One region of the Halalkalibacter krulwichiae genome, then DNA from elsewhere that is predicted to be linked to it. Evidence: riboswitches for the same ligand, from Rfam matches in the RefSeq annotation. Region 1 holds a riboswitch; the other holds the start of a gene.
The links. A riboswitch is a leader RNA that binds a small molecule or an ion and turns the genes downstream of it on or off. The one in region 1 is predicted to bind thiamine pyrophosphate.
Positions count from the first base shown of each region.

Region 2: linked by a shared signal. The riboswitch ahead of BkAM31D_RS10730 (acetylornithine deacetylase) and the one ahead of thiC (phosphomethylpyrimidine synthase ThiC) in region 1 are both predicted to bind thiamine pyrophosphate.

Region 1 is NZ_CP020814.1:2,348,684-2,356,586, forward strand. Features, by position in the region: gene BkAM31D_RS11760 (DUF779 domain-containing protein) at 1-72, shown strand, start outside; gene BkAM31D_RS23560 (serine protease) at 114-281, opposite strand; gene thiC (phosphomethylpyrimidine synthase ThiC) at 306-2,087, opposite strand; TPP riboswitch at 2,225-2,339, opposite strand; gene BkAM31D_RS11770 (PH domain-containing protein) at 2,418-2,792, opposite strand; gene BkAM31D_RS11775 (2-hydroxyacid dehydrogenase) at 2,926-3,897, shown strand; gene BkAM31D_RS11780 (DUF4198 domain-containing protein) at 4,116-4,964, shown strand; gene BkAM31D_RS23565 (hypothetical protein) at 5,013-5,156, opposite strand; gene BkAM31D_RS11785 (DUF1360 domain-containing protein) at 5,387-5,734, opposite strand; gene BkAM31D_RS11790 (hypothetical protein) at 6,195-6,434, opposite strand; gene BkAM31D_RS24360 (NUDIX hydrolase) at 6,808-7,290, opposite strand; partial or broken gene BkAM31D_RS24365 (NIPSNAP family protein) at 7,414-7,575, opposite strand.
Region 2 is NZ_CP020814.1:2,132,180-2,140,082, reverse strand. Features, by position in the region: gene BkAM31D_RS10755 (phosphatase PAP2 family protein) at 1-156, opposite strand, end outside; gene BkAM31D_RS10750 (ABC transporter substrate-binding protein) at 365-1,390, opposite strand; gene BkAM31D_RS10745 (ABC transporter permease) at 1,387-2,139, opposite strand; gene BkAM31D_RS10740 (ABC transporter ATP-binding protein) at 2,136-2,912, opposite strand; gene tenA (thiaminase II) at 2,905-3,579, opposite strand; partial or broken gene BkAM31D_RS10730 (acetylornithine deacetylase) at 3,582-4,870, opposite strand; TPP riboswitch at 4,965-5,066, opposite strand; partial or broken gene BkAM31D_RS10725 (acrylyl-CoA reductase family protein) at 5,178-6,163, opposite strand; gene BkAM31D_RS10720 (YwiC-like family protein) at 6,364-7,074, shown strand; gene BkAM31D_RS10715 (TIGR04053 family radical SAM/SPASM domain-containing protein) at 7,107-7,903, opposite strand, start outside.

The sequences.
Region 1 (7,903 bases):
CGATTTTTAACACGTTCTAGAATTTTCACTGCTGAGGAACGGGCCCAATTAGAAATCCCACGAAAGTTATAGAACTTTTGTGGGATTTACCTTTTTATCACAGTCAAACTAGATTAATAATAGAGTGACTCCGTTTTTTGACACTTCAAACACGTTTTATAATAGTCAACTTTTACGTAATCATGTTGGCAATCATTTTGAACTTCATGTAACAGAGCTTCCCAATAAGTTAAATCTCCTTTTAGACTGTTAATTTTCTCAACGATCTCTCTTATCTGCATCAATTACAGCCTCCCATTTACCGTCTACTGATAAATTGTACCACCTGTTTGCTTAAATTGATCCGCTTTCTCTTTTAGCCCTTTTTCAATTGCTTCATGAGTTTCTAGCTTGTGATCTTTTGCATACTTGCGAATGTCATGAGAGATACGCATACTGCAAAATTTCGGTCCACACATTGAACAAAAGTGAGCAGTTTTCGCTCCTTCTGCCGGTAACGTTTCATCGTGGTATTCAATTGCTCGCTCGGGATCTAAAGCTAAATGAAACTGATCCTTCCAACGAAATTCAAAACGTGCTTTCGACAGTGCATCATCGCGTACTTGCGCTCCAGGATGCCCCTTTGCAAGATCTGCTGCGTGTGCAGCAATTTTATACGTAATTACTCCTTCTCGTACGTCATCACGGTTTGGTAATCCTAAATGCTCTTTCGGAGTCACATAACAGAGCATTGCTGTACCAAACCATCCAATCATCGCAGCCCCTATTGCTGAGGTAATGTGATCATAACCAGGAGCGATATCTGTTGTTAGTGGACCTAGCGTGTAAAATGGAGCTTCTTGACAAACTTCTAATTGCTTATCCATATTTTCCTTTATTAAATGCATTGGTACATGCCCTGGTCCTTCTACCATGACTTGAACATCATGTTCCCATGCCTTTTTTGTTAATTCTCCAAGTGTTTCTAATTCCGCAAATTGGGCTTCGTCGTTTGCATCTGCAATAGAGCCAGGTCTCAAACCGTCACCTAAAGAAAAAGCAATGTCATAGGTTTTCATAATTTCGCATATCTCATTGAAATGAGTATATAAAAAGTTTTCTTCATGATGATACAAGCACCATTGAGCCATGATTGATCCACCCCGTGACACAATCCCAGTCAAACGTTTAGCTGTTAATGGTACGTATCTAAGCAAGACTCCTGCATGAATTGTAAAGTAATCAACCCCTTGTTCGGCCTGTTCAATTAATGTATCACGGTACACTTCCCACGATAAGTCTTCAGCGATTCCATTTACTTTCTCCAGTGCTTGGTATAAAGGAACTGTACCTACCGGGACAGCTGAGTTCCGTATAATCCACTCTCTTGTTGTATGGATATGTTTACCTGTCGACAAATCCATGATCGTATCTGCTCCCCACCGTGTGGCCCAGGTCATTTTTTCGACTTCTTCCTCAATCGAAGATGAAACAGCTGAATTACCTATATTCGCATTTATTTTCACATGAAAATTACGTCCAATGATCATTGGCTCCGTTTCTGGATGATTTATATTGGCAGGAATAATTGCTCTTCCTCTTGCAACTTCTTCCCGTACAAAGTTTGGATCAACATTTTCACGTATTGCAATGAATTCCATTTCTGGTGTAATAACACCTTTCTTTGCATAATGAAGCTGTGTTACATTTTTTCCCTTTTTAGCTCTAAGCGGTTTACGGCTTCCTTGAAAGGTTTGTTTGTTGTCTCGATGATCATTACCCTTTTTTAAACCATTGTCCTCAGGCTTAATTTCCCGCCCTTTATAACTCTCCACATCTTCACGTTCTGTAATCCATTTTTGTCGAAGCGCAGGTAACCCTTTTTTAATATCTACATTATAATTCGAATCTGTATAAGGGCCACTTGTGTCATAAATACGGACAGGTGGATTTTCTTCTTCACCTACTGTACCACTTGTAGGACTTAGTTCAATCTCTCGCATTGGCACTTGAATATCAGACCTAGAACCTTTCACATATACTTTTTTACTACCAGAAAAGCTAGACATAATTGAAATGTTTTTGTCGTTTAAAGATGGGGTTAACATAGCAATCTCTCCTTTTAAATAAAATTTTACAAGGACGAGATCTAGTACGCAGATAGGAAGAAGTAGATGATGAATTACAAAAGCCGGGTACCAACACAAAAGTGGTTGGACCCGGCTAATAAATTGAAGTAGCATCTAAATCAATTCTTAAACTTCCCCACGCTGGTATGAGCCAGATCAGGTCCAAAGGGTCGATAAGCTTTACCGCGCTTATCTCTCAGCCCAACTCATTGGACACCCCTAGTTACATCTATGAAGTTTTCGTTACAATTTAATTATACATAAATAAACAAGAATGTAAATTAATTTTTTAAAAGTCTGATATTGGAATTACAGAACATAATCTGCTAATACACTTTGTACTTCATAAATATTTAAACTTTTATTGAATTGTTTTTGAATTGGTGTAGAACTTCCTGATACCCAAATCTTCAATTCAGCATCAAGATCAAAATTCCCAGCAGTTTCGACACTAAAATGGGTAATGTTCTTATAAGGTATTGAGTGAATTTCAACCTTTTTTCCGGTAACCCCTTGCTTATCAACAAGAATTAATCGCTTGTTCGTAAAAATAAATAAATCACGAATTAATTTATAAGCTTTTTCAATATCTTCATTTGCCGTTAATATCTTTCTAAATTCTTTCTCTACTTCATTGATACTTACTTCAGACGCATTTCCCATTAACCCATCAAATAATCCCATCAAATAACCTCCAGCTAAACATTTTATAAAATTATATCATAAATATCACTTTGTCTTCTTTCTTCTTAGTCTGGTCTATTTATGGTAAGGTTTTACTATATGACTAATTGCTAAAAATAGAGAGGTGTATTTTGTGAAGCCCAAAATAATCGTCTATATGAGAGTCGATGAACGAGTGATCAAAGATTTAGAGAAAGACTTTGATGTAACTATTTTTCAAAACCATGAATATTTGGGAAATCCCCAATTTGATCAAGCGTTAAAAGAAGCTGAAGGGATTATTGGTCTTGCATTAAAGGTGACAAAAGACCTGCTCGATGCAGGTCCTAATCTTAAGATTGTTTGCAATGTCTCTGTAGGTTATGACAATTTAGACATTGGAGAAATGACCAGAAGGAAGATAATGGCAACAAATACTCCAGGTATTCTAGATGATACAACAGCTGACGCAATCTTTGGTCTTCTCATTGCAACAGCAAGAAGGATTCCAGAACTGGACCACTTTGTAAAATCAGGAAGTTGGACCATTTCATTACAACCAGAACAATACGGTGTTGATGTTCATCATAAAACGTTAGGGATCATCGGTATGGGTAATATCGGAAGTTCTATTGCTAAGCGTGCCCACTTTGGCTTTGGAATGGATATCCTTTATCATAATCGCTCCCGAAACTTACAAGCTGAAAAAGACTATCAGGCAACCTATTGCGATATGAATAGCCTATTAGAACAATCAGATTTCGTTTGCTTAATGGTACCCGCAACAAGAGAAACAGCGGATCTAATGGGCAAGGAACAATTTAAGCGGATGAAGAAAACAGCAATATTTATTAATGGTTCTAGAGGGAAAAATGTCGATGAAACGGCACTTTACGAAGCGTTGAAAAATGGAGACATCCATGCTGCTGGTATTGATGTTTATAAAGAAGAACCGACTCCGAGCAACAACCCCCTTTTACAGCTTAAAAACATTGTGACCTTACCACATATTGGCTCCTCCACAACGGAATGTGAATTCAATATGTCGAAATTGGCTGCTGAAAATTTAAAGCGAGGCCTTCGCAAAGAAAAGCCTCTCACCCTTTTAAATGAATGTTTTACGTAATGTTCTCATGCCAACCACTACATAAAAAAGATGACTTAACCGGTCTGACACCGGAATTAAGTCATCTTTTTTTCCCTTATCTTTTTAATCATTTTTTATATTTTCTTTTACTGAATACTCATATTCTATGACGTTATTCAATATGTTGATCAATAGGAGGAAAACAACCTGTACACGGCCAGCGATCGTTCAGCTTAAATCGAAAAGAGGTGAATATTTTGAAAAAAATCTATCTATTTATTATACTACTATTCTTTCCTACTTTATTTTTTGGACAAGATAAAGCCTCGGCTTCTGAGATCTATATCCAAGTAAAGGAAATAATTGCAACGAATGAGTTACAGGTAGACCTGCTGCATGGTCATATTCGTGATTATGTTACAGAAATAGATATTAATGATCTAAAACTATATGTTCTTGATCCTAATGAAGAAATTCAATCATTACCATTAGAGCAAGTCGGCGTTCAAGCACGTGCCTATGTTCCAATCTCTATAGAAGGTAACTATACCTTTTGGGCTATGTATCAACCTAAGCCGCCTTATGCAGAACAGGAGGATAATCCACCAACGACTGCTATCACAAAACAAATCTATCCTGTAGGTACAAAAGCTGACTTTAGTCAACAATCCCTAGAGTTACCATTAGAAGTTATCCCGACTGTATCAATTGAATCCTTTACAGAAGGTAAATTTACTGGAGAAGTCTTGTTCAATGAAACAGCATTAAATGATACAGCCATAATGGCTTTTGGTCCAAATGAAGAAGTATTAGAAGTTACTACTAATGAAAAGGGAGAATTTGAATTTATATTTGATTCTGTTGGTATTTGGTTGTTAAAAACAAATATAGAAGCGGAAGATACAGATGACGAAATAGAAAGTACATTTACCTCAACATTTGTTATAGATACTTCGCTTACACAGCCACCACCTGAACCAGCACCTAATCGAACATGGATTTATGTTACGATCTTTTTGGTAGGCGGGGCTGTTGGAGCATGCGGAGTCATCCTTTTGTTAAAACATAGAGGCAAACAAAGGGTAGAGAAGGATAAACAAAGTTAAGGGGGCCTCTCGCTAAAGCGAGCCCCCTTATTTATTATTTATCTTCTTTTATCTTTCATCACCTTTAGAACGATAATCTGTACAAAACTGTGAATATCCAATTGCTTTTGAATGCATCATAGTAAAATACATGGAATCTTTATTCTCTATATTTTCTTTTAGTGCGGCTAATATTTTTGTGATTACTCTCATGTGCTCGCCTCCTTAGTACAGTTTATTCTGCAGTAAGAAATTGAGCACTTTTTTAAATCAATTGATGCTAAGAATCATTTCTTCCCTTTTACACTTTTGCTTTTCCCACAACCACAGCCTTTTTTCTTAACCGGCTTGCTCACACTACTTCTTTTCCTATTATGTTGATCTCCTTTCTTCCTCATCACTTGACCTCCTCTTCAATAATGTAAGACAAAGCTTTGACCTAGCTACTCTACTAACTGTTGCACAACCGTTTCAATAATTGCAGCTATAGCCGCAATGGATAAAACAACAAGCACTGGTTGTACAAAATTCGGAAAAAAACACCAGCTTCCGTATAAGAAAATCGCTACCCACAACCCTGTACACCAGTAACAACTTATTAATTGGCCGATCCATGCCCGTATACCGGTACCACGAGGCTTAATGAAAACAACCATTTCACCTTCTTGCTCTTCTTCATAATCCTCAATGAACGGTGTGCGCAAAAACTCTGTAATTTTATCATAGACTAGAAGTCTAGTAAGGCGAAAAGTCGCTAATGATAAAAGCATTATTTGCATCAATGTAATCATTTTCCATTCTCCTTGAAGAAGTGCTTTTCCATATCTTATGTGATTAAAAAGGTAGAAGTGAAGGCTTATGCTGAAACGAAAAGCCTTGTTTTTTTAAAACACAACGAAGGTGTAAACCCTTTCCCGCATCCTCTCTAAAAGCTGTCAACTTCAAAAAATACAACACCTAAATCCTGATTGATTCTAATAAGTCATAACTTCTTATCATTTAGCTAAAAGGTGACTAAAGGTAGGTAAACGTTCAACTATCTATAGCACCTCCTCTAAAATGATGGCTTTAAAAACTTCACCAGAGAAACTCCCCTCTCAAACGAAAGAGATGGGCGAAAAAAAAACAAAAATAGCACTCATAATCATTCAAGAGTGCTTACTAATATTGGAGACCCGATATAACATTATTGGCTTTCACTTTAACAATAAATGTTTGAAATCATATTGACCTCAAAGGTTTATTTAAACCTTACTTCTCGTCTTCATCTAGTAAAGACTCGTCCGTTTCAAAAATTGTACCTTGCTGACAATTGATACAGTCATTAAAACATTGGGTAAATTGAAGCGGATATAAGCTTCTGCAAACATTTGTACAAAAATTGCTACAACTGCCCGCAGCCTGTTCATCACCAGGTTGGTAAACTCCTGGTAACGGCAAATTACCGAGAGCTCTTAATATCAATCTCAATTTTTCTTTTTTATCTAACACTATCATTCACCTCCTTAATACTAAGGTATGATTTGTCTCCTTTAGTTGACAGGTCTGATATCCAATAATTAAAAAATCAAACCATATCGAAACAAAAGACCGAGAATTACATTTATTAATACAATCGAACTAAACTAAAGCAAAGAAGACTGGCTTAAGTCCAGTACAATACTGAACTCAAACCAGCCAACCAGCTACATAATTTAAAACCATTACGTAGCGGGGCACCATCAAGAGAGAGATTTTAGTAAAAAACCTAAGTCCGATTTCAAAAACTCCCCCGGATCCGCCTTCTCAAAAGGTTATGCATCCCCAAGTACCAGTCAGATACACTCTCTACCCATCTTCAAAAGTAGGATCGAGATATTATAAGTTAATTTTTTCCTAAAGTACCACCTAGACGTTTTATTAACCTATAAGGTCTGACTTTAAACGCTTCATACGGTATACAACTTCCATTCATAGCATCTAATACTCGTGGAATGAATTTTCCTCGCGTAATATAAGATAATACATTTGATGAATCTAATTTCACAAAACGAACATCTTGGGTTTCGCTCGATTTTTTTAGATTTCCCCCGATACATTTTCCACAGAAAACAATTGAAACAGTTTCTCCATTTGAATATATCCCCGTTACACCTTCTAACTTAACTTCAACACCGGTCTCTTCAAGGACCTCTTTACAAAGGGCGATGTCGAGTGTTTCTCCCTCCTCTATCCCTCCTCCAGGAAGTTCCCATGTATCGGATCTCCAATATGTTTTAACTAACAAAGTTTCATTTTTGTCGTTTGTAATATATCCGCTAACGGCAATATTCTGCTTTTGGGGAACATGTTCTCCTAGAGAAGTCATGAAATCCTGTTCTTTTTCCAAAAAAAGGTTACCTAATTTCAAAAGTTGTTTTTGTGCTATTTCATGCATTTCATCTTTTAACACTCGTTTTTCTATTTTTACGTATTCTTCATAACTATCATACTGCCATAATGCTATAGCTTCATCTTGGGTATCTGTTAACCAACATCCAATTAATTTCGCTCCGTTTTTTATTTGATTCGGTAATAAATATTCGTTAAAAAAGTCATGAAACTTTAAAACCTTTGTTGGCATTATTTTATAAGTTTCTCTCTTATAAAACATCTCGTTCCTCTCTTTACAAAATAGTATAAATAAGTAATTTCATTATACTTATCACACTTCAAAAAGTTACATCTTGATTAGAGTTTTTTCATAGTACCCAAAGAACAATAATATTAAACTTTAAAAAGAGCTTGAAAAAACAACCAAATCTAAACATTCGGGTCATTTTTTTAAGCTCTTATTTTTCTTAGTTATTTGTGTCAGTGATCATTTTCGGCAATTATTACGACGGGATTTGTTTCATGATTGGTTTCTTATGGATGTCATAGAATTGGGTCTTCATCTAATCTATTCATTCATGTAATTATTAAAGATAAAATCATTATTG
Region 2 (7,903 bases), 220 kb from region 1:
CGTCAAGCTAGGAGACTCTATCCGCTTCACAAAATCAATAACAAATTGATCTATAGTTGAAACTTGACCATTCGAAACAAAAAAAGAAATAGCAATAAATCCTGCTAACGGTAGAATACAAAATACAAAAAAAACCCACCATAATCTATGCTTCATAAATACGCACCTCTATTGTAATCAAAACCTAGAAGTTAGTTTCTTCTCGATGCAGGCTTTATATACAAATAAAACAACGAGGTACACTTTCCTTTACAATAAAGGAGGTTCATTCATAGAGTAAAAAAATCCATGAATGAACCTAGAGACAATTAATACATTATGATTTAAAGACTTGATTTCACCATTTATTGATCATTTTTGCTTATTATTCAACTATGTTCACAAAAATATCTTCTAACAATGGTGCTTCTTCAATTAATTCATAATCGAGCATCCAGTCAATTGTTTCTTGCCAAGAGACGTCTTCTTGATTTCCAAATCCATTCTCCGATTCCATCTTAGGGAGAAGAATTTCTAAACTTTCTTGCTCTACATCCTCAATTAATGGGAAATTCGCTTCATCCTGATTTGATAACAGAATAGCTAAGGCTTCTTCAGGATTCTCTTTCATGAACTGATAGCCTTTTGTTGCTCCACGCCAAAAAGCTCGAATACTTTCTTCCTCTGATTCCCATGTAGAATCACTCGTTACGACAACAAGTTCATAGTAGCTTGGAACACCATATTCAACTGGATTAAAAAAGCGCGTATTATGTCCATTATACTTTAATACGGGAACTTCATGGTTAATATAAGCTCCAATTACAGCATCAACGCGCTCACTGACGACAGAAGTACCTAATTCAAAACCAACATCAATCATTTGTACATTTTCCGGATCGCCATTATCATTTTGAACCATTGTTTTTAAAATGGATTCATTTAAAGGGATACCTGGAAAGCCAACTTTCTTACCTTCTAAATCTTTCGGAGTTTGTATTTCGCTATCTTCCATAAAAACAACATGGTTTAATGGGGAACGAACAATGGCGCCAATTGATTTAACAGGAACATCTTGTGTTGCTCTGGCAATTACAACATCCGGCTGATAAGAAATCCCTAACGTAACCTGCCCTGCTGCTGCTAAATTAATTGGGTCAGTTGGATTAGCTGGAAATTGAATCGTTACTTCAACACCTTCTTCTTCAAAATAACCTTTTTCTTGTGCTACATATAAATAACTATGTACAGCATTAGGATACCAATCCAGCATGATATCAACTTGTGCCAATTCTTCCTCAACTATAGGTTGTTCCATTCCTTCTGCTTCTTCTTGTTGTTCACCGTCTCCACAAGCTACCAAACTTGCTAAAATGACACTTGCACTTGCAAACCTTACCCATTTCTTCATTCTGTTCTCCTCCACTTTAATGTCACTTTTTCTAATATAAGAACGAGTAGAAATAAAACAATCCCAACTGATGATAACAAAACAATTGGTGCAAATACTCCTGCTCCGTCAAACTGAGTCATCATTCGTCTGCTAAAATAACCTAGTCCCGATTGTGCACCAAGCCACTCTCCTATCGCCGCTCCAATTACACTAAATGTAACCGCAACTTTTAAACCAGAGAAAAAATGTGGTAGAGCTGATGGAACACTTAATTTAAAGAAAATATCTCTTTTATTTGCCCCCATTGTTTGTAATAGCTCTTTTAATTCCTTACTACCTGACTTCAAACCATCAAACGTATTAACCGTAATCGGAAAAAACGTAATAAGTACCGTCACTACAACTTTGCTCCAAATAGAGTAACCAAACCAAAGAACAAAAATTGGTGCAAGTGCGATGATAGGGATCGTTTGCGATGAAATAATGATAGGATAAAATGCCTTTTCAACTGCTTTGCTTAAGCTCATCCAAACCGCCAATCCTACTCCAAATAAGATAGATAGTGCTAACCCAATAATAATAATAGCTAAAGTGGATGGCAGATGAACCCAAAATAATAATTCTCTAATATCCCATAGCTTTACCATTACCTGAATAGGTGAAGGTAAAATAAAGGCCATTCCTATTAGTCTAGCGATTAATTCCCAACTAATAAACAAAACGAACACAACGAGAATTGATGTATAGTAATTTTTCACTAGATTCATCTCTTCACCTGTTTACGAAGTTGGTTAATTAATTGTTCTTTAACTGAGAGCACTTCCGGAACATGAATGTCTCGAATATCTCTAGGTCTCTTTAATGGAACAATCACTTCATTTAACTGGCACACAGGTGTTTCTGTAAAGACAAAAATCCGATCCGATAAAAACAGAGCTTCATCTACATCATGTGTAATAAATAGAATTGTTTTCTCCCATCTACTCCATTGTTCTATTAGCCACTCTTGCATTATCAGTCGAGTGATTGCATCAAGGGCACTAAATGGTTCATCAAGCAATAAAACATTCGATCCACTTAATACACTTCTTAAGAATGAGACACGCTGTCTCATTCCACCAGATAAATCTCCTGGATACTTTTGTTCAACCCCTTTTAAACCGAAATCATCTAGGAGACTCTTAACTTGTTTATAGGCCTCTTCCTTATTTACACCTCTTAACTCTAACGGTAAAGCTGCATTCGCTAGGATTGTACGCCAAGGCATTAATAAATCTTTTTGAGGCATGTATCCTACTTTTCCAAAGCGGTTTGGGAACGATTGATCATTAATCAGAATATCACCATCGAGTGGCTGTTCTAACCCTGTAATTAATCTAAACAGCGTGCTTTTACCTGAACCACTTGGTCCAATAATACTTATAAATTCTCCTTGGTTCACATCAAAACTGAGTTTATCAAGAATTTTATCCGAATCTGAACGTTGTCCTTTGGTGTAGGAAAAGCTTACATCTTTAAAATTTAAAGACTTTTTACTCATCCGTTGGCCACATCTCTTGGTTGTAAGACATCTCCCAAAACATATATTCAAATCTAGTTGTATTCAAGAAAATTTCTTCGAGTTTAGAAAGTTCTGTCTCTGGTTTCCCTTCCGTTAAAGTGTCTAATAAGTCAATTAACCACTTTGCCAACTGACCAAACTCATCTGAACGATACATTTGAATCCATTCACCATAAAATTCATGATCAGCTGCTCCCGGTATGTCGTTTAATTCTTTCCCAATCTCCCAATAACTCCAAGTACAAGGAAGAACAGCAGCTACTAAATCCGCAAGTGTTCCATTTTGACCTACATGAAGCATATAATGAGTGTACGCTAACATAGTTGGAGCGGGCTTGGCGTTTTCAAATTCACTTTCCTCAATTCCAAACTTTTTGGCGTATTCGCGATGTAAAGACATCTCCTCATTTAAAGTTGCATCAAGTAAGTTTGCAAATTTCCCCATTGTTTCAAGATCTTCTGCTTTCATTACACCTAAAGCAAATAATTTAGCGTATTCTGTTAAATATAAATAATCTTGAATCATGTAAAAACGAAATTTATTTTGATCTAATGATCCATCGCCAATCCCTTGAACAAACGGATGCGCGTGGTTTTTCCTCCAAATTGGCTGTAATTTTTTGTGTAAACGTTCACTAAATTTCATTCTTAAGCACCTCTTCTTATTTGATTTGTCCATTCGTGAATAAACTTCATAAGTGTCTTTGTATACTCTACAAGTTGTTTAATTGAAACTTGTTCGTTTACTGAATGCGCATTAAGTAAATCTCCAGGTCCGTAAATAACAGTTGGAATTCCTGCATCACCAAGCCATCCGCCATCTGTTACGGTAGGTGAAACGTCAATAATCGCTTCTTGTCCGACTATTTCCTTATGCGTATTTGCAAGTAATTGAATAGCAGGATTCGCTGGATTAATTTCAAGTGAAGGAAATATTTCACCACGATCCTCAATCATCGAAGTCCCCCCCACGTAAAGGTAGGTGGATTTTCTCGTAACCATATATCCGCCTCTGCTATTTTTAAAATATGTTCTTCAACTTCCTTGGCTACATGTTCATATGTTTCATTCGGATAAAAATGAACCGTTATCCATAGTCGGCACTCGTCAGCAATAAATGCTGCATGACGTCCACCTTCAATGACAGCAGGATTGATCGTGTTTGCTCCAGGAGGAACTCCAGGATAACTTTTGGTAATCGCCCAATGACGTTCAAGTTCTTGTAAACCATCAATGACTTTTGTCATTTTTTCAATCGCGCTTGCTGCAAATAAGTTACCACCAGCATGAATCATATTCCTCCTAGTAGCATCATGATAAGTTTGGTTACTTTTTATTGTGATCCACCCAGTGATAACTCCGCCCTGACCTTGAATATGTAACTCACTTGTATCAACAACTATAGCAAAATCAGCCGTACTTCCTCTTTTGCAGCATTGAAGTGTCCCAGCTTCCCCTACTTCTTCACCAATGACTGATTGAAAAATAAGATCACCTGGCAATTCTATCCCTGCTTCGCGAAGTAACTGAATCGCAAAAAGAGCGCCTGCTAGTCCACCTTTCATATCAGCGGCACCTCTGCCAATGACTACTCCATCTCGAACTACAGCATTAAATGGATTTGTTTCCCACTCTTCATCTTCATTTACCTCAGCAACATCGATATGACCGTTAATAATCAGACTATTATACTCATTAGATTGATTACCTTTTAATGTTCCGATAATATTCGGATCATTCGGATACACATCCCACATATCAATATCAAAGCCCATCTCTTCTAGTAAGCTAGCTACGTACTCTTGAGCTTCTTTCGTATTCCTCGCAGGCGGAGCTGGGGTTTCAAATGAAATTAACGTTTTTAATAGATTGATTAACTCTTCTTGGCGTTCCTCAACTTGGTCAATAATTGCCTCAATCTTTGCACTCAATTTCATCCCCTCCTTTTTCAGAAAAAATAAAAACCACTTCCAAGATTAAAGAAGTGGCTTTACTATCAATAAGACTAAAAACATTAGACAAATTGAATAATAGATTTTTACACTTCTTCCCTACGCTAGTACGAACTAGATCAGGTTTTAAGGGTTAAGACTACTGTCTCTCTCAGCAAATTTTGCACCCCTAGCAGCGAAAACATTTTAAATTGTGTATAAATATACTTCTATTTGTAACATACTTAGAATATAACTTCAACATAGATCTTCCATTTTCTCTGAATTATACCATTCTATTTATAAGAGTGGACTATAATCTCACAATAGTTCTTCCTCGAGCATCCCCGTTTAAAATGGTTTGAAGAGTCACTGGTAATTCGTCTAATGTAATTTCGTTTACAATGTCAGAATGAAGATGTGTTGGTTTTAAATCAGTTGCCAACCTTGCCCATACTTTTTCTCTTAGTGGCATTGGGCAATATACAGAATCTATTCCTAGCCAATTTACTCCCTTAATATAAATGGAAAAACACTTGTTTCTACCTTTGTTCCTCCAGTTAAACCACTATTAGCAATCGAACCACCATATTTAATTAGAGTTAATATATGCTCTAACGTCCTCCCGCCAACTGGGTCCACCGCTGCTGCATATAGTTCTTTTCTTAATACTCTTTTCTCTTCACTAAGAAATAGATCACGGTGAATTACGTCAGTAGCCCCTAGTTCTCTTAAGTAATCATGCTCCGTTTCTTTTCCCGTACTTGCTGTTACTTTATACCCTCTTTGAGCTAACATGTTTACAGCTAAACTACCAACTCCACCTGTTGCACCTGTCACCAACACCGATCCTTGTTCGGGTGACAGGCCATTTTCCTCCAAGCGTTGGATCGATAAAGCTGCTGTCAAGCCTGCAGTCCCAAGAATCATAGCTTCTTTTAACGTTAACCCGTTTGGTAAAGACACAACCCAATTGGCTGGGACAATTGCTAATTCACTAAAACCTCCATCATGTGATACCCCTATATCATAACTTGTGGCAATCACTTCGTCTCCTTTTGAAAAGCGTTCATCACGCGATTCAATAACCGTACCCGCTAAGTCAATGCCCGGCACTAAGGGATAAGATTGAATAATTTTCTTAGGAATGGTTGCTAAACCATCTTTATAGTTCACGCTTGAATAAGAAACCTTAATTGTAACCTCACCCTCGGCAAGGTCTCTTTTCGTTCTTTCTTGTATGCTTATAACGCTCTGATCTTTAGCTAAATCAAATACCAAGGCTCGATAATGATTCAATATACTACAACTCCTTAAAATAAAATATTGACCACTTACTTCTTTCTTTTCCACTGAATTCCCTTCTTTTTCCTAAACATGATTACTAACTGAAGCTTAGTTTAAAGAGTACAGTGTGATCTTTATTACAGTCATAAATGATCTAATTCGTTAAATTGAAAACATTGATAAAGGCTTTTATACAGCAAGGAGGAATTTTAATGGTTTTACCAAAAGAACACGGTACGTGGATGATGTTTTTCTTACCTTTCTTACTTGGAGTCATTACTTCAACACCTAGCCTCGTCCACATCCCGTTATTTGTCGGTTGGTTTTTTCTCTATTTAGCTTCTACACCACTGTTAACTATTTACCGCAATAAAAAACGTAATCAAGAAATGTTCCGATGGCTAATTTTGTATGCAGTTGTTGCTTGTATATTTCTAATACCGATCATTTGGATTTATCCGTTTTTACTTTGGCTTGGATTATGCCTTTTTCCTCTTCTTTTAGTTAATATTTATTTCATTAATAAAAAGAATGAAAGAAGCTTATGGAACAACCTTAGCGGAATCATAACATTTACACTTGGAGGAGTTGCGTCTTATGCAATCGTTGCACCCTATACAATAGAAGTCATTCTATTATTGATACTCGTAGCTTTTTATTTTACAGCAAGTGCGTTCTATGTAAAGTCATTAATTCGTGAACGTAAAAACATACAATTCAAGAAAAAATCTCATTTATTCCATCTACTTTTATTACTAGTTCCAACGCTGCTCTGCATTCCCCTTTTTACGTTTGCCTATTTGCCTAGTGCATTAAAAGATTGGTTAACTTCAAGAAAGAAACAATTACAACCAATGAAAATTGGTATAATTGAAATTGTAAATGGTTGTATATTTTTTGTTCTCTATCTTGTTCTGATGTAATTCATAAGGCTGACTAGGAATCGCGCTTTTCCTTAGTCAGCCTTTTCAACCTTTCCAAACTGCACAGCTCTTGGTATATAGTTACAATACGGTTCACTTTCTAAATAATCACCTGTTACTGCAAAAGCCCTAGCACGAGAACCACCACAAATAAATTTATATTCACACGTTCCGCATTTTCCCTTATAAAGTGATGGATTTCTTAGCGAAGTAAACACAGGATGCTCCCGGTAAATAGTTGCAAGGTCATTTATACGTATATTACCGCAATTAATTGGTAAGAAGCCACTAGGAAAAACATCACCAATGTGTGAAATAAACAAAAAGCCATTACCATCATTAACATTTTGAGCTCGACCTAAGCAATCGCGATCTAAATGGCTTGAGTTCATTTTATAGTTACTATTTTCTCCTTGTCTTTGAATCAAGACTCTTCGAAAGAACGGTGCTTCAGTTGTTTTAATATCAAAAGATGCTGTTTTCTTCAAGTCAACTAACCAATTCATCACTTCCTCGTGTTGATCTGGGGTAATAGGCTGAAGGTTTTTACCTCTTCCTGTAGGTACAAGAAAGAATACACTCCACAGTACTGCCTCTAACTCACTTACTAATTCAGCTATTTCCCTCATATGTTTAACATTAAATTTCGAAACAACCGTATTAATCTGTAATGGCATCTTCAATTCTTTTAAATGTCGGATGGCTTTCATTGTTAAATCAAATGACCCTTTTGTTCCTCTAAAATGATCATGAATATCTCTATTATGGCCATCTAGACTAAACGCCCATCGAGATAACCCAGCTACTTTAGCTTTTTCCATCACTTTTT